4 regions of the Streptomyces sp. MMCC 100 genome follow, and region 2 is predicted to be linked to each of the others. Evidence: riboswitches for the same ligand, from Rfam matches in the RefSeq annotation. Region 2 holds a riboswitch; each other region holds the start of a gene.

Region 1 (4,329 bases), 3.1 Mb from region 2:
GTGGTCGTGCCGCTGCTGCAACGGCACCGGATCCTGACCCAGGTGTCCGGCGACCACCTGGAGGTGATCAAGCTGATCCCGCCGCTGATCATCGACACCGACGACGCCGACCGGTTCGTCGACGCCTTCACGGAGGTGATGGAGGACGCGCACAATGGGGGTGGCCTGATGTGGGACTTCGGAAAGACCCTGGTCAAGCAGGCGGTGGCCAATCGCTGAGCGGGCCTTTTGCCTGGGAGGCAAGGAATTTGCCTGACGGGCAAGGTTCGGGCTGAATGGAGGCATGAGCTCCTCCGAGACCGGCCCCGCCGAGGGGACGGTCGCCGCCGTCGCGCCCCAGCTGCGTGAGCTGCGGCGGCGGGCCGCCCTCACCCTCGAGGCCGCGGCCCGTGCCGCAGGGCTGTCGCCCGCCCACCTCTCCCGCCTGGAGACCGGGCAGCGCCAGCCCTCACTCCCGATGCTGCTGGCCCTCGCCCGTATCTACGGTACGACCGTCGCCGAGCTGCTCGGTGAGACGGCCGCCGACCGGGACGCCGTCGTGCGTGGTGCCGACATGGAACCCACCACCGCGGGCGGCTGGACGTACTGGCAGGCGGGCGCGCCGGGCCGCGGCATGCAGGCCCTGCGCGTCCAGGTACCGTACGGCTCCCAGGGCGACGTCGTGCGGGTGCACCCCGGAGAGGAGTGGCTGCACGTCCTCAGGGGCCGGCTGCGGCTGCGCCTCGGGGACACCGAGCACCGGCTCACCGCGGGGGACAGTGCCCACTTCGACTCCATGACCCCGCACCGGATCGCGGCACAGGACCCCGACGGGACTGAGCTGCTCTTCGTCCACACCCTGCTGCAGAGCCCGACGGCCGCGCTGTGCCTCGGGCCGACCCCTGGAGAGACGCCATGAGTGCCATCGAGGACAAGTTCCCGCGCGCCCTGTGGGTGCGACTGGTCATCTACATCGCCCTGGGTCACGTCTTCGGCGGCTTCCTCTACCTGCTGTTCGAGGTGGGCGCCAAGTAGTGCCGTCCGCGAGCGGGCGGCTCAGTCCACCATCCGCTCGCGCAGCCGCTCCCGGGTCTCGGGAGCGAGCCGCAGCCCCTTCTCCAGGTAGGCGTCGACGCCGCCCCACGTCTCCTCGATCGTCCCGAAGGCCGCCGCCAGGTACTCGGCGCGCGCGTCGAACAGGGGGCTGAGCAGCTCCATGACCTCGGGGGAGTAGGCCGAGGCCGCGGAGCCGCTGCGGCGCACCTTGTAGCGCCGGTGCGCGGCGTTCGACTTCAGGTAGTCCTCGACGACGGCCTCGCGCTCGACGCCCAGAGCGAGCAGGGTGACGGCGATCGACAGACCCGCGCGGTCCTTGCCGGCCGCACAGTGCATCAGCGCGGGGACGCTGTCCTCGGCGAGCGCGTGCAGGATCCGGGAGTGCTCCGCCGTGCGCTCGGTGACGATCATGCGGTAGGAGTCGATCATCCGGTTGGCGGCCTTGCCGTCGGCGAGGATCTCGCGCAGCTGGTCGAGGTCTCCGTCACGGACCATCTTCCAGAACTCGGCGCCGTCGGCCGGATCGCTCAGCGGCAGGTTCACGTTGCGCACGCCCGGCAGCTCGACGTCCGGGCCGTCGAGCTTCTGGTCGGCCGCGTTGCGGAAGTCGAAGATCGTGTGCAGGCCCAGTGAGGCCAGGAACGCGGCGTCCTCCCCGGTGGCGTGCGCCAGGTGGCCGCTGCGGAACAGCACCCCCTGTCGCACCCGCCGACCGTCCACGGTCGGCAGTCCGCCCACGTCCCGGAAGTTGCGCACACCGGTCAGCTCGGGTTCGGTCGACGGGACCTGCTGCGTCACGGGGGCTCCTCCCACTCCGCCCCGCCGCCGCTGCTCGCCGGCGGGCACCACTCGACGATACGGCATGACCGGTGGGTGAAAGCCGTTCCGAGAGGGGCATTGTGGACCGGTAAAGGTCTTCTGTCCGAATTGGCGCCTTAGTGGTAACTAGCCCTGAAATGGCGGAGGGTGGGCAAGGGGTGCGTGAGCAGCGTCATATCCGTGACCGAGCGTTGCCCGTCATGTTCACGTAATTCAGCTGGTTCTCAAGGGCATTCACGGAAAACGGTGCGACGGAAATCGACGCAGGGTTACCGGTTTTCCCATAAAGGATCAATCGAAACGCCTGCCGCGGGAACCCCTCGCTTGTCCGTGTGCGTCTTGGTCCCTTACGTTCACCACCGATCCGGACGGACGCCTAATCCTGCCGCCGACCGGAGCCCGCACTCATCCACCACCCGTACACGGCAGGAGCGGGGGACCCACAGGTAGAACTGCCTGTTCCGGTTCCCGGAACGGCTTGGGGTAAAGCCGCGTCTCGGCGCGGCCGGGCATCTCCAGCCCGCACCCGACAGCTCACCTCGCAGGCGCCGGAGAGGAATTCGCCATGCCCGCGAAGGGTAAGCACCGCCGTACCAGGGCCATGCGCCTGACCCGCACCATCGCCGTCGCCGGAACCGGTGGCGCCGCGCTCGCACTCCCGCTGATGGGCGCCGCCTCCGCCAACGCCGCCCCCGCGCACTCCGTTTCCGAGCAGGCCGTGCAGTCCATTCCGACGTCGGCCAAGAAGGCCGCCGCGAGCAGCGCCGAGAAGAACTCGGACTCCCGGACGTACACCGTGAAGAGCGGTGACTACCTTTCGAAGATCGCCGACGAGCAGAACGTCGACGGCGGCTGGAAGAAGCTCTACGCGGACAACCGCGAGGCCGTCGGTTCCGACCCGTCGCTGATCCACCCCGGCCTCGAGCTCTCGATCGGCACTCAGGCCGCCAAGTCGTCGGCGCCGTCCGCCGCGCAGTCGCAGAAGCCCGCCGAGAAGCCCGCCGCCGAGAAGCCGGCCCAGAAGTCGGCGGACGCCGCGAAGACCTCCTCCTCGGACGCTTCCGGCTCTTCGGAGTCCTCGAACACCGACACCCAGTCCGCGGGCACCACCAGCGGTTACACCTCCCCCGTCGCGGGCGGCACCGTCGGTACCCCGTACCACCAGTCCGGCAGCATGTGGTCCAGCGGCTACCACACCGGCACCGACTTCGTCGTCCCGACCGGCACCTCGCTGAAGGCCGTCGGCGCGGGCACCGTCGTCTCGGCCGGCTGGGGCGGCGCGTACGGCAACCAGGTCGTCATCAAGCTCGCCGACGGCCACTACGCCCAGTACGCCCACCTCTCCTCGCTCTCCGTCTCCGCCGGTCAGTCGGTGACGGCGGGTCAGCAGGTCGGCCTTTCGGGCGCCACCGGCAACGTGACCGGCCCGCACCTGCACTTCGAGATCCGCACCACGCCGGACTACGGCTCGGACATCGACCCGCTCGCGTTCCTGCGCTCGCACGGCGTCTCCGTCTGACGACCGGTTCCGCGCAGCCTCCGCGCCCCGAAGGCCGGACCCCGATCCCCGGGTCCGGCCTTCGGCGTACCCGCCCCTCGGTGCGGCCGGACCTCGGCGTATTCCGGAATTGACGAACACTTTAGGCGTGGCCTTTCTCACCGCCCGTCAATCCCTTCCTACGGTCGCGTAGGTCACATTCCAAGGTGAATCATGGGCCGACGTGGCAGACGATTCGAAGAGTGACAGCAGAGCAGTGATCGGGTCGTACGTGGCGGTGGGGGACAGCTTCACCGAGGGCGTCGGCGACCCCGGCCCCGACGGGGCGTTCGTCGGCTGGGCCGACCGGCTCGCCGTACTGCTCGCGGACCGGCGCCCCGAGGGCGACTTCACGTACACGAACCTCGCCGTGCGCGGCAGGCTCCTCGACCAGATCGTGTCGGAACAGATCCCGCGGGTCGTCGCCCTCGCGCCGGACCTGGTCTCGTTCGCGGCGGGCGGCAACGACATCATCCGGCCCGGCACCGACCCCGACGAGGTCGCCGAGCGGTTCGAACTGGCGGTGGCCGCGCTGACCGCCGCGGCCGGCACCGTCCTGGTGACCACCGGGTTCGACACCCGTGGGGTGCCCGTCCTCAAGCATCTGCGCGGCAAGATCGCCACGTACAACGGACACGTCCGTGCCGTCGCCGACCGCTACGGCTGCCCGGTGCTCGACCTGTGGTCGCTCCGCAGCGTCCAGGACCGCAGGGCGTGGGACGCCGACCGGCTGCACCTGTCGCCGGAGGGCCACACCCGCGTGGCACTGCGCGCCGGACAGGCCCTCGGCCTGCGTGTCCCGGCCGACCCGGACCAGCCCTGGCCGCCCCTGCCGCCCCGCGGCACGCTGGACGTGCGGCGCGACGACGTGCACTGGGCGCGCGAGTACCTGGTCCCGTGGATCGGACGCCGGCTGCGCGGCGAGTCCTCGGGCGACC
Region 2 (4,329 bases):
GCCTGCGCCGGGCCCTGCTCCCCCTGGCCGGACTGCTGCTCGCGATGGGCATGCACGCCCTGTGGAACGGCTCGGCCGCGTTCGGCGAGTACGGCTTCTTCGCCGTGTACGCGGCGTTCATGGTGCCGTCGTTCGGCCTGCTGACCTGGCTGGTGATCTGGACCCGGCAGCGCGAACTGGGCACCGTACGGGCCGAGCTGCCCGCGTATGTCGTCGCCGGGTGGCTGACGCCCGCGGAGCCGTACGCGCTCGCCTCGATGCGGGCCCGCCGCGTCGCCCGGCAGTACGCCCGCCGGCACGCCGGGAAGGAAGGGGCGCGGGCGGTGGCGCGGTACGAGGCCTGCGCGACCTCGGTGGCGTTCCTGCGGCAGCGCGGGCGCCGGGGCAGGGCGGGCGCCGACTTCACCGTGCGGGAACGGCAGCTGCTGGACGCCCTGTGGCATCTGCGGGGCGTGGCCCGTCCGGCGCTGGAGTACGCGGCCCGGGCCACGGCGCCGCCGGCGCCCGTGCCACGGCCGGTACCGCCGTGGGCGTACGGGTACGGGGCGCAGGGCGCGTACGTCCAAGCGACGGCGCGCCCCCCGTACGGGCCGTACGGACCGAACCCGGCGCCCGGTTCGTACGCGCCGCCCACCCCGCAGGCCCCCTACGCGCCATACCCGCAGTACGCGCCGTACGCGCCGCCCGGCCCCTACCGGCCGTAAGGTCCGCGTCGCCCGGTCAGGCGGACGCCCGCGTGAGCCTCTCGGCCTCGTCCTCCGTCAGGTTCAGCTCGGCGACGCCCAGCAGCGCCGGCAGCTGCTCCACCGTGCGCGCGGAGGCGATCGGCGCCGCCACCGTCGGCCGGCCGGCCAGCCAGGCGAGGGCGACCGTGGCGACGGGAGCGTCGTGGGCCTCGGCGATCTCGTCCAGGGCGGCGAGCACCCGACGCCCGCGCTCGGTCTCCAGGTGCTTCGCCGCACCGCCCGCCCGCGGACTGTCAACGGCCGTTCCGGGCCGGTACTTGCCGGTGAGGAACCCGGCCGCGAGGGCGTAGTACGGGACGGCGGCGAGACCGGCCTGCTCGGCGAGGTCGCGCAGCTCGCCCTCGTAGGTGTCGCGGGAGACCAGGTTGTAGTGCGGCTGGAGGGCGACGTACCGGGCCAGGCCCTCGCGGTCGGAGAACTCCAGGGACGCCGCGAGCCGCTCGGCGGAGATGTTGGAGGCGGCGATGTGCCGCACCTTGCCCGCCTTCACGAGTTCGTCGAGCGCCCCGATGATCTCCTCGACCGGCACCTCGGGCTTGTCGAAGTGGGTGTAGTAGAGGTCGATGCGGTCGGTGCCCAGGCGGCGCAGCGAGGCGTCGGCCGCGGCCTTGATGTTCGCGGCGGACAGGCCCGGGTACTCGGGGTGCTGGCTGACCTTGGTGGCGAGGACGACGTCGTCACGGTTGCCGCGGGCCGCGAGCCACTGGCCGAGGACGGTCTCGGACTCGCCGCCGCTGTTGCCGTCGACCCAGGCGGAGTAGGAGTCGGCGGTGTCGACGAAGTTGCCGCCGGCCGCCGTGTAGGCGTCCAGGACGGCGAAGGACTGGTCCTGGTCGGCGGTCCAACCGAAGACGTTGCCGCCGAGGGCGAGAGGGAAGACCTCGAGGTCGGAGGAGCCGAGCTTGCGCAGAGAAGTCATGTAGAGCGTCAACGACCGCACCGGAGCGGGCCATTCCGGCCAACACGCAAAAACCCCGCAAACCGGCAGCCCTGACGTCGGGGGGTTGCCGTCAGGACCGCCGGGGTTCAGCGGGGCGAATCAGTGGGCCGGGCGGATCAGGGAGTGAGCCCCTTGCTCTGCAGCCAGGCCATCGGGTCGATGCCCGAGCCGTCCGCCGTGTGGACCTCGAGGTGGAGATGGGCGCCGGTGACGTTGCCGGTGGCGCCGACGCGGCCGATGACGTCACCGGTGGTGACCTTCTGACCGACGCTGACGTTGATGGACGACTGGTGCGCGTACCAGAGCTCGGTGCCGTCGTCGAGGGTGAGCACGGTCTTGTAGCCGTACGACCCGTCCCAGCCGGCCGACGTGATCGTGCCGCTGTGCACCGCCTTGAGCAGGGTGCCCGTGGGGGCGGCGAAGTCGAGGCCGGTGTGGTGGCCGGAGGCCCACAGCGAACCGGCCTGGTTGAAGGTCGAGGAGATCGTGTACGAGGAGGTCGGCAGCGTGTACTGCTTGGCCAGCTTCGCGAGCCGCTCGGCCTCGGCCTTCTTCGCGGCCTCCTCCTCCGCCTTCTTCTTGGCGGCGGCGGCCTTCTCCTGGGCCTCCTTCTCCGCCTTGGCGGCGGCTTCCGCGGCCTTCTTCTCCGCGGCGGCCTGGGCCTCGGCGGCGGCCTTGGTCTCGACCTGCGCCTGCTGCTGCTCGGCCTGCGCCATGATCCGGGCCCGCAGCGACTCACCGGCGTCGGTGGTGCCGGTGCCCTCCGCGGTGTCGGCGGCGACGGCCTGGGTGATGCCGCTGAGCGGGGCGGCGGAACCCTCGGGCTCCGACTCCGCGTCGCCGCCGGGCATGAGCGAACCCACGTTCGGCAGGTCCGGCATGGAGATGGACACCGGCGGCTTGCCGGTCTGCGCGCTGGCCATGCCGCCCGCGCCGACGGCGGCTATGACACCGACGCCGAGGACGGTGGAGCTGCGCGCGAGTCCGCCGCGCTGCTTGGCGACGCGGTGCCGGCCGCGCACGGGGCGGATGGACTCCGCGGTGGGGTTCCACTCCTCCCAGGGACCCTCTTCGGCGCGGTGGGCGTCGTAGCCGAAGGTGTCGGTGCCGTGCCCGGTGGGCACGAACGGGGCCTCGGGGGCAGGCCGGTTGGACGCCACGTGGGCGTGCTCCTTTCCTTCCTTCCGCCTACCGGGTTAGCTGACGGGTTCGGAGCAGGAAGGTCTCCTACGGGTGTGTGCCGACCGTGTTTCCACGGCGCCATACGCCCGATTCACCCCAATGTGGTGGTTCCCCGGTTCCCTTGCGGGATTCGGCGCGTGCGCACGGAGCCGCCTTCTGTGACGGCTGGGACGACCGCGCTGCGTTATCGAACGTTAATAGACGCGGGGCTCGGATTCCAAGCCGTTCCGCTTGATCATTAACGAAAACAGCCGGGACGTACGCCTCACGACCGGTGAAAACCGGGCGACTTGACCCGCCCTCAGTATTCCTCTTCGCGCCACTTTCTCCTGACGGTGTGTCAGTCGTTATGCGGAGGGGGGTCGCGCTGTCACGGCTCGTGACAATGATCATGGTCTCCGCGCCGGGGTCGCCGTACGGCGAGCAGCGCCATGTCGTCCGCCATGCCACCCCCGGAATGCCGGCGCACGTCCTCGGCGAGGGTGTCGAGCAGCGTCGCGGGATGCCGGAAGACGCGGCCCGCCAGCCGCGCCTGCGGATCGTAGAACTCGCCCTTGGTGTCCCGGGCTTCGGTCAGCCCGTCGGTGTAGAGCAGCAGTGTGGCCCCACCGGGGAACGCGGCCTCCTCCGCCCGGTCGGGCCAGACGCCCAGCTCGCCCATGCCGAGCGGCAGCGCCGACTCACGGGCGGGCAGCGCGCCCAGGGTGCCGTCGGCGTAGAGCAGCAGGGGCGGTGGGTGGCCTCGGTTGACGATGCGTACGGTTCCGTCGCCGTGCGGGAGTTCGGCGAGGACGGCGGTGGTGAAGCCCTCGAAGGCGTCCAGCCCCTCCCGTCGGGTGCCCTCGCGCGCCAGCGCCCGCTCCAGCCGCTGCGCCACCGCCTCCAGCGTCGCCTCCTGCTCGGCCGCCTCCCGGAAGGCGCCGATCACGACGGCGACGGCGGCGACCGCGCCCATGCCCTTGCCGCGCACGTCGCCGACGATGAGCCGGACGCCTCGGGCGCTGTCCTGCACCGCGTACAGGTCGCCGCCGATGAAGGCGTCGGCCTGCGCGGCCTCGTAGCAGACGGCGATCTCGAAGCCCGCGATGCGCTCGGCCGGTTCGGGCAGTACGGCACGCTGGGCGGCCTCGGCGATCTCGCGGACGGTGACGAGGCGCTCGTCGCTGCGGCGGACGAGGCCGTTCACGAGGACGGCGAGCACGGCGACCGTGGCGATGGTGATCAGCTCGGTGAGGGAGTCGACGTAGTGGAGGACGCCCTTGCCGATCTGCAGCCCGATGACGGCGGCCACCACGGCGACGCCGGTGAGCGCCGTGCCGCGCCGTGAGTAGAGCGGGGCGGCGACCAGGGGCGCGGCCGTGTAGAGGGGGCCGGCGGTGAAGTACCTCGGGGTGAAGATGTCGTACAGGATGGCGACGACGATCAGCAGCACGGGGAGCGCGTGCACGAAGGCGCGCCGGT
Region 3 (4,329 bases), 7.4 Mb from region 2:
ACGGCAGAACACCTGGTTCAGGAAGGGCTTCTGGTCCGTACTCATGGAAGAGCTGAACCGGCGCGGGGAGGCCACGCCAGTCCGGTGTGAGCCGCAAGCGCCGCCGCTCGAAGTCACGGGGACCATCGCGTCCGAGTCGTTCAAACGTGACACGCACTCAACTCTGTGATCTTCACGTGATCTGCGCGGCATGAACTTGTGACAAGCGATGATCTCCCTATACGTTCACGGATCAACGTGGTGTCGAGCGTCATCCGCCGCGTGGTCCCCGTCGTCTTGTGAAAGGTCGTCGCATGCTCTCCGGGAACGGTCGTCACCGCCGCCCCCGCCAGGCTCCCGCTCTGGTCGTCGCAGCCGGAGTGACCGGCTCCGCCATCGCGATCCCGCTGCTCGGCGCCACCGGCGCCCACGCGGCCGACGGAGCGAACTGGGACCGCGTCGCCGAGTGCGAGACCGGCGGCGCCTGGAGCCAGAACAGCGGCAACGGGTACTACGGCGGCCTGCAGCTGTCCCAGGAGGCCTGGGAGCAGTACGGCGGCCTGGACTACGCCCCCAGCGCCGACCAGGCCAGTCGCTCCCAGCAGATAAGAATCGCCGAGAAGATACACGCCGACCAGGGCATCGCCGCCTGGCCGACCTGCGGCCTGCTCGCCGGCCTGGGCAACGACTCGGGGGTCACGAGCGGCGGCTCGGGGGCGACCGGTGACGGTGCGTCGGAGGGTTCGGACACGTCGGGGAAGACCGACGGCTCCGAGTCGTCCGAATCACCCGCGACCACCGGAACATCCGAGTCGTCACAGTCGCCTGAGTCGTCCCAGTCCTCCCAGTCGTCCGGTACGACCGACTCGACCGACGCGAACGGGACTCCCGAGTCGGCGTCCGGAGCGCCCTCTTCGTCCCCTTCGCCCTCTTCTTCGCCGTCCGGGACCCCCTCCGAGGCGTCGTCCGGCGATACGGACTCCTCCACCAAGTCGGACACATCCACCGAATCCACCCCCGGCGGCAGTGCCGAACAGCAGGGCGCCGAGGGCTCGTCCGGCTCCGGCCGGCACCGTGGCGACAGTGCGGACGAGGGTGCGGTCGAGAAGGGCCGCGCGGACGAGGCGACGGGGCGCCACGCCTCGCGGGACGGTGAGCCGCGAGAGGTCGAGGACGGCTCGTACACGGTCCGCTCCGGCGACAACCTCTGGGCCATCGCCGACTCCCTTGACGTCGACGGCGGGTGGCGCGCTCTCTACGCCGACAACGAGACGGTCGTCGGCGCCGACCCGGACCACATCCTGCCCGGTCAGACGCTCACGGTCACGGGCGAATCGGTCGAAAAGTAGGGGGAGTTCACGTCACGGTTAGAGACCGTATGTCCCTTTTGGATCTCGTGAGAGATAGGTCTCAGAAGCCGTGATCGTCTTTGAAAATCCGCGGAGCGCGTGTCTACGGTCATGACCGCTCGCCATCGCGGGCCCCGACAGCCGCAACGCCGAATCCTGCCAGCGGCCGTACGGGAACAGTCGTCGCGTCAAGCGCCGCAGGCAGGAGCGGGGGACCCAAGGTAGGCGCCGCACCGGGCAGTTGAGCCGGAGCGGCTAGGGGTGAAGCCGAGTTCCGTGAGGAACCCGGCCGGGCAACTCAACCGGCCCGAACCCGACAGCTCACCTCGCAGGCGTCGGTGAGGGGATCAACCATGCTGTTTTCCGGCAAGGGCAAGCACCGTCGTCCGTCCAAGGCCACCCGTGTCATCGCCGTCGCCGGCGTCACCGGTGCCGCCGTCGCCGCCCCGCTGATGGCGGCCGGCAACGCCTCCGCCGCCACCGCGTCCGAGTGGGACGCCGTCGCCCAGTGCGAGTCCGGCGGCAACTGGTCCATCAACACCGGCAACGGTTACTACGGCGGTCTGCAGTTCTCCGCCTCCACCTGGGCGGCCTACGGCGGTACGCAGTACGCCTCCACCGCCGACCAGGCGAGCAAGTCCCAGCAGATCCAGATCGCCGAGAAGGTGCTCGCGGGCCAGGGCAAGGGTGCCTGGCCGGTCTGCGGCACCGGCCTGTCGGGCGCCGCGTACACCGGTGGCGGCTCCCAGGACAGCGGCTCCGGCAGCTCCGAGAGCTCGCAGAGCCAGAGCAGCGGCTCCACCGCCGAGCGCTCCACCGAGCAGAAGGCCTCCCGCTCCTCCGAGCGTCCGGCCGCGGAGCAGAAGACCGAGAAGCCCGCGAAGAAGACCGTCACCACCCCGACCGGCAAGAAGGTCGAGAAGGGCGACGGCGAGTACAAGGTCGTCAAGGGCGACACCCTCAGCTCGATCGCCGAGGGGCACGACGTCAAGGGCGGCTGGGCGAAGCTGTTCAAGCTGAACGACGACATCGTCGACGACGCCGACCTGATCTACCCGGGCCAGCAGCTGCACCTCAAGTAAGCGGCGGCGGCTCCCGCGACTCCCGCCCCGGTGCGTGTTCCCCCGTACGCACCGGGGCGGGATTTTCACATTCCGCCTTTGTTCCGTTCGGAAACAATTTACTCTCGGTTCTGTCCAGCGGGTGGGCGATCGGCTGGCCGATCGGCTGGAGCCGGTTAGGCTCGGTCCCGCAGAGCCGCCGCGGTCCTGCGGGACCCGCGCGTCACACCGAAGCGTCACATTGAAGAAGGAGATGCTCGTGCCGTCCATCGACGTCGTCGTAGCCCGGGAAATCCTGGACTCCCGAGGCAACCCCACGGTCGAGGTCGAGGTCGGCCTCGACGACGGCAGCACGGGTCGTGCCGCCGTTCCGTCCGGCGCCTCCACCGGTGCCTTCGAGGCCATCGAACTTCGTGACGGCGACCCGAGCCGTTACCTCGGCAAGGGTGTCGAGAAGGCCGTGCTGGCCGTCATCGAGCAGATCGGCCCGGAGCTCGTCGGCTACGACGCCACCGAGCAGCGCCTGATCGACCAGGCCATGTTCGACCTGGACGCCACCGACAACAAGGGCTCGCTCGGCGCCAACGCCATCCTCGGCGTCTCCCTCGCCGTCGCCCACGCCGCCTCCGAGGCCAGCGACCTGCCGCTCTTCCGCTACCTGGGCGGCCCGAACGCGCACCTGCTGCCGGTGCCGATGATGAACATCCTGAACGGCGGCTCGCACGCCGACTCCAACGTGGACATCCAGGAGTTCATGATCGCCCCGATCGGCGCGGAGTCCTTCTCCGAGGCCCTGCGCTGGGGCGCCGAGGTGTACCACACCCTCAAGAAGGTCCTGAAGAAGAAGGGCCTGGCCACCGGCCTCGGCGACGAGGGCGGCTTCGCCCCGAACCTCGGCTCCAACCGCGAGGCCCTCGACCTCATCCTCGAGGCGATCAACGAGGCCGGCTACACCCCGGGCGAACAGATCGCCCTCGCGCTCGACGTCGCGGCGTCCGAGTTCTACAAGGACGGCTCCTACACCTTCGAGGGCAAGGAGCGCACCGCCGCCGAGATGACCGAGTACTACGCCGAGCTGGTCGAGGCGTACCCGCTGGTCTCCATCGAGGACCCGCTGTTCGAGGACGACTGGGACGGTTGGAAGACCATCACCGCGGGGCTCGGCGACAAGGTCCAGCTCGTCGGTGACGACCTGTTCGTCACCAACCCGGAGCGCCTGGCCCGCGGCATCGAGGAGAACTCGGCCAACGCCCTGCTGGTCAAGGTCAACCAGATCGGTTCGCTGACCGAGACCCTGGACGCCGTGGAGCTGGCCCAGCGCAACGGCTTCAAGTGCATGATGTCCCACCGCTCCGGCGAGACCGAGGACGTCACCATCGCCGACCTGGCCGTCGCCACCAACTGCGGCCAGATCAAGACCGGCGCCCCGGCCCGCTCCGAGCGCGTCGCCAAGTACAACCAGCTGTTGCGCATCGAGGAGATCCTCGACGACGCCGCGGTGTACGCCGGCCGCAGCGCCTTCCCCCGCTTCAAGGGCTGACCCGCCCCGTAGGAGGCAGCGTCGTACGTACGTCCCCGTACTCGGTCCCGTACCGTGTGCGGGGACGTACGCACGTATGACGGACGACGCACGAAGGCTGAGGCGGGGCGACATGGCGGTGAAGGACCGGGACCGTTTCTCCACCGCGACCAGGATCCGGATCATCGGGGAGCAGACCGCGGCCCGGGTCTACCGCTCGCAGACGAAGCGCCAGGCGCGGCGTTCCCGGCTGACCGGCCGGGCCGCGCTGCTCGCGATGGTGCTCTGCTCGCTCGTCGTGGCCCTCGCCTATCCGATTCGGCAGTACGTCGCCCAGCGCGCCGAGATCGCCGATCTCCAGCGGGAGCAGCGGGAGACCCGGCAGCGGGTCGAGGACCTGCGTGACCTCAAGGCACGCTGG
Region 4 (4,329 bases), 1.8 Mb from region 2:
GGGCCATGAGCGCCCGCGCACGGTCGCCGTCGCCCCGGGCCACCGCGTCGGTGATCGCGCCGTGCTCCGCCCAGTACTCCACCGGCCCGGCCGGGGCCTCCACGACGTACATCCAGGCGATCTTGTGGCGGAGCTGGGTCAGCAGGGCGGTCAGGGAGGGGCTGTCGGCCGCCCGGGCGAGGGTCTCGTGGAACCAGCCGCCCAGCGAGCGCAGGTCCTCGCCGCTGCCCCGCCTGGCCCGTTCCTGTCCCAGCCTGACCAGGCCGCGCAACACCTTGAGGTGGGCCTCGGTGCGCCGCCGGGCGGCCCGGGAGGCGCCGAGCGGCTCCAGGAGCGTGCGGGTCTCGAGCAGGTCGGCGGCCTCCTGCTCCGTGGGTTCCGCGACGCACGCGCCCGCGTGCCGCCGGGTCACCACGAAGCCCTCGGCCTCCAGCGTGCGCAGGGCCTCGCGGACGGGGACGCGGGAAACGCCGTAGCGGCGGGCGAGGATTTCCTCGGTGAGCCGGCTCCCGCGGCCGTGGATGCCGGCGACGATGTCGTCCCGGATCGCCGTGCACACCGAATGCGCCGGAATACGCATGACCGACCTCCCCTTGACCCCGCGAAACGTCGACGGTTGACGCGTGTTGAGCGACCTCGGGCCAATCAAGCGATATTAAATGCGAAAAGCCCCGGCTCGGGAAGCCGGGGCTTTCGAATACCGCCGTCAGACGTTCACGCCGTGGGAGCGGAGGTAGGCGACGGGGTCCATGTCGGAGCCGTACTCGGGGCTCGTACGGGCCTCGAAGTGCAGGTGCGGTCCGGTGACGTTGCCGGTGGCGCCGGAGAGGCCGATCTGCTGGCCGGGCTCGACCGACTGGCCGACGGAGACGCCGATGGACGACAGGTGCCCGTACTGCGTGTACGTGCCGTCGTGCATCTTGATCACGACCTGGTTGCCGTACGCCCCTCCCCAGCCGGCCTCCACGACGGTGCCGACGCCGACCGCGTGCACGGTCGTGCCGCTGGAGGCGTGGAAGTCGATGCCGGTGTGGCTGCCGGAGGACCACAGGGAGCTGCCGGCCTGGTACGCGGTGGAGACGTAGGAGGCGGTGATCGGCGCGACGAAGGTGTTGAGGCGCTTGCGCTCCGCCTCCCGCGCGGCGCGCTCCTTGGCCTCGCGTGCTTCCTTGGCCGCCTCGGCCGCCCGCTCACGGGCCGCTTCCCGGGCCGCCTCACGGGCGGCGGCGTCCACGGCCGCCTGCTTCTGGGCGACGGCCTGGGCGTCGATCTCGTCGGCTATGGAGTCGCCGATGGTGACGACCGGAGTGAGCCCGCTCTGCTCCACCTGGGGCTCGGCGGCGAGCGCCGGAGCCGCGAGGGTGCCGACGACGCCGGTGGTGGCGAGGGCCGCGACTCCCGCCGCGCGGGCGGTGGTGCGGTGCACCCGGCCGGTACGGCGGTGCTTACCGGTGGCGCGCGTGAACGCCATGTAGAGGCTTGTCCTTTCCTTCCCTCTCGCCTACCGGGTTAGCTGACGGGTTCGGAGGTGGAAGGTCTCCTACGGGCCCCCTCGCGGTATGCGCGGGCGTCCGATTCACCCCAGGGACTGCGATGGGTCCCCGGCTCCCCTGGCTCGCGCCGTACGGGGACTCGGCGATGACTGTCCGGTGCCGCGGGTGCGGCGCACTGCCTGACGAACAGCCCGGAAGACGCTAAACGGGGCTGTCTTCAATCCTCAAACGCAACAGGGTTTTTGTAGCGCACGCCACAGGGCAGACGGGCAGTCACTCCCCCAATCCGGACATACGGCGGCCCTGGTGACACTCCGGTCACCAGGGCCTTCGCGCGCGCGTGCCGCTACTCGGCCGCCACCACGGTGACTTCACCGATGCCGAGGGCCTCGACGGGCTCCTTGATCTGCGCCGCGTCGCCGACGAGGACCGTCACGAGGCGGTCCACCGGGAAGGCGTTCACGACCGCCGCCGTGGCCTCCACGGTGCCCGTGGCCGCGAGTTGGCGGTAGAGCGTCGCCTGGAAGTCGTCGGACAGGTGCTGCTCGACCTGGTCGGCCAGGGTGCTCGCCACGGCCGCCGCCGTCTCGTACTTGAGCGGCGCCACGCCCACCAGATTCTGCACGGCCACGTCACGCTCGGCGTCGGTGAGCCCCTCCGCGGCGAGCTTGCGCAGCACCGTCCACAGGTCCTCGAGGGCGGGACCGGTGTTCGGGGTGTCGACGGAGCCGCTGATGGCGAGCATCGCGGCGCCCGTTCCGTCCGGCGCGGAACGCAGGACCTGCCCGAACGCCCGTACGCCGTAGGTGTAGCCCTTCTCCTCGCGCAGGACGCGGTCCAGGCGCGAGGTGAGGGTGCCGCCGAGGCAGTAGGTGCCGAGCACCTGCGCGGGCCACACGCGGTCGTGCCGGTCGGCGCCGGTGCGGCCGATCAGCAGCTGCGTCTGGACGGCGCCGGGACGGTCGACGATGACGACCCGGCCCCGGTCGTCGGCGGTCACCGGGGGTACGGGGCGCGGCTCGGCGGGCGAGCCGGTCCACGCGCCCAGGGTGTCGCCGAGCAGCGCGTCGAGGTCGACGCCGGTGAGGTCGCCGACGACCACGGCGGTGGCCGTGGCGGGACGGACGTGCCGCTCGTAGAAGGCGCGTACGGCCGCGGAGTCGATGCTCGCGACGGTCTCCTCGGAGCCCTGGCGCGGGCGCGACATGCGCGAGTCGGCCGGGAACAGCTCCTTGGAGAGTTCCTTGGCGGCCCGGCGGGAGGGGTTGGCCAGCTCGTGCGGGATCTCGTCGAGCCGGTTGCGCACCAGCCGTTCGACCTCGCTGTCCGCGAAGGCGGGCGCCCTGAGCGCGTCGGCGACCAGACCGAGGGCCTTGGCCAGGCGCGAGGCGGGCACCTCGAGGCTCAGCCGGACGCCGGGGTGGTCGGCGTGCGCGTCCAGCGTGGCGCCGCAGCGCTCCAGCTCGGCGGCGAAATCCTCGGCGGAGTGCTTGTCGGTGCCCTCGGAGAAGGCGCGCGCCATGATGGTGGCGACGCCGTCGAGACCGGTCGGCTCGGCGTCCAGGGGGGCGTCGAGGAGGACCTCGACGGCGACGACCTGCTGGCCGGGGCGGTGGCAGCGCAGCACGGTGAGGCCGTTGCCGAGGCTGCCGCGCTCCGGGGCGGGGAACGCCCACGGCTTGGGCTCGCCGGCCTGCGGCTGCGCGTGGAATTCCATGGTGGCGAGCTCGGTCACTTGGCCGCCTCCTCGTTCTCGTCGGTGGCGTCGTTCGTGTCGGCGTCGTTCGTGTCGGCGTCGTTCTCGTCGGCGGGGGCGGTGGGCTCGTAGACGAGCACCGCGCGGTTGTCGGGGCGCAGGCGGGCCTTGGCGACCTCCTGGACCTCCTCCGCGGTCACCTCGAGCACCCGCTGCACGGCGGTCAGGGCGAGCTGCGGGTCGCCGAACAGCACGGCGTACCGGCACAGTTCGTCGGCGCGGCCCGCGACCGTGCCCAGACGGTCCAGCCACTCGCGCTCGAGCTGGGCCTGGGCGCGCTCCATCTCCTCGGCCGTGGGGCCCTCCTCTGCGAACCGGGCCAGTTCCTCGTCGACGGCGGACTCGATGACCGGCACCTCGACGTCGCCGGACGTCTTCACGTCCAGCCACCCCAGGGAGGGCGCCCCGGCGAGCCGCAGCAGGCCGAACCCGGCGGCGACGGCCGTGCGGTCGCGGCGGACGAGCCGGTTGTAGAGGCGGGACGACTCGCCGCCGCCCAGGACGGTCAGGGCCAGGTCGGCCGCGTCGCACGCGCGCGTGCCGTCCTCCGGCAGGCGGTAGGCCGCCATGAGGGCGCGGGCCGGGACCTCCTCCTCGAGGATCTCGCGCAGCTGCCCGCCCATGACGTCGGGCAGCGAACCGTCCCGGGGAGGCTGCTTGCCGTCGTGCGAGGCGATGGAGCCGAAGTACTTCTCGATCCAGGCGAGCGTCTGCTCGGGATCGATGTCGCCGACGACCGACAGCACCGCGTTGTTCGGCGCGTAGTAGGTGCGGAAGAACGCGCGCGCGTCCTCCAGCGTCGCCGCGTCCAGGTCGGCCATCGAGCCGATCGGCGTGTGGTGGTAGGGGTGGCCCTCCGGGTAGGCGAGGGCGGTCAGCTTCTCGAAGGCCGTGCCGTAGGGGACGTTGTCGTAGCGCTGGCGGCGTTCGTTCTTGACGACGTCCCGCTGGTTCTCCATGGACTCCTCGTCCAGGGCGGCCAGCAGGGAGCCCATGCGGTCGGCCTCCAGCCAGAGGGCGAGCTCCAGCTGGTGGGCGGGCATGGTCTCGAAGTAGTTGGTCCGCTCGAAGCTGGTGGTG

Evidence for each region. A riboswitch is a leader RNA that binds a small molecule or an ion and turns the genes downstream of it on or off. The one in region 2 is predicted to bind cyclic di-AMP.
Region 1: another riboswitch for cyclic di-AMP. It lies ahead of ABS735_RS22270 (M23 family metallopeptidase); the one in region 2 lies ahead of ABS735_RS36305 (M23 family metallopeptidase).
Region 3: another riboswitch for cyclic di-AMP. It lies ahead of rpfA (resuscitation-promoting factor protein RpfA); the one in region 2 lies ahead of ABS735_RS36305 (M23 family metallopeptidase).
Region 4: another riboswitch for cyclic di-AMP. It lies ahead of ABS735_RS27720 (M23 family metallopeptidase); the one in region 2 lies ahead of ABS735_RS36305 (M23 family metallopeptidase).

The regions. Positions count from the first base shown of each region.
Region 1 is NZ_JBGORK020000001.1:4,771,676-4,776,004, reverse strand. Features, by position in the region: gene ABS735_RS22290 (aspartate aminotransferase family protein) at 1-219, shown strand, start outside; gene ABS735_RS22285 (helix-turn-helix domain-containing protein) at 284-898, shown strand; gene ABS735_RS22280 (DUF6126 family protein) at 895-1,014, shown strand; gene ABS735_RS22275 (tyrosine-protein phosphatase) at 1,036-1,833, opposite strand; cyclic di-AMP (ydaO/yuaA leader) riboswitch at 2,258-2,417, shown strand; gene ABS735_RS22270 (M23 family metallopeptidase) at 2,420-3,373, shown strand; gene ABS735_RS22265 (SGNH/GDSL hydrolase family protein) at 3,609-4,329, shown strand, end outside.
Region 2 is NZ_JBGORK020000001.1:7,823,291-7,827,619, forward strand. Features, by position in the region: gene ABS735_RS36295 (PrsW family intramembrane metalloprotease) at 1-704, shown strand, start outside; gene ABS735_RS36300 (aldo/keto reductase) at 721-1,665, opposite strand; gene ABS735_RS36305 (M23 family metallopeptidase) at 1,803-2,846, opposite strand; cyclic di-AMP (ydaO/yuaA leader) riboswitch at 2,857-3,014, opposite strand; gene ABS735_RS36310 (PP2C family protein-serine/threonine phosphatase) at 3,239-4,329, opposite strand, start outside.
Region 3 is NZ_JBGORK020000001.1:466,327-470,655, forward strand. Features, by position in the region: gene ABS735_RS02310 (transposase) at 1-169, shown strand, start outside; gene ABS735_RS02315 (transglycosylase family protein) at 294-1,328, shown strand; cyclic di-AMP (ydaO/yuaA leader) riboswitch at 1,512-1,678, shown strand; gene rpfA (resuscitation-promoting factor protein RpfA) at 1,682-2,410, shown strand; gene eno (phosphopyruvate hydratase) at 2,649-3,929, shown strand; gene divIC (cell division protein DivIC) at 4,042-4,329, shown strand, end outside.
Region 4 is NZ_JBGORK020000001.1:5,992,336-5,996,664, forward strand. Features, by position in the region: gene ABS735_RS27715 (GntR family transcriptional regulator) at 1-580, opposite strand, end outside; gene ABS735_RS27720 (M23 family metallopeptidase) at 707-1,471, opposite strand; cyclic di-AMP (ydaO/yuaA leader) riboswitch at 1,484-1,648, opposite strand; gene ABS735_RS27725 (M16 family metallopeptidase) at 1,840-3,228, opposite strand; gene ABS735_RS27730 (M16 family metallopeptidase) at 3,225-4,329, opposite strand, start outside.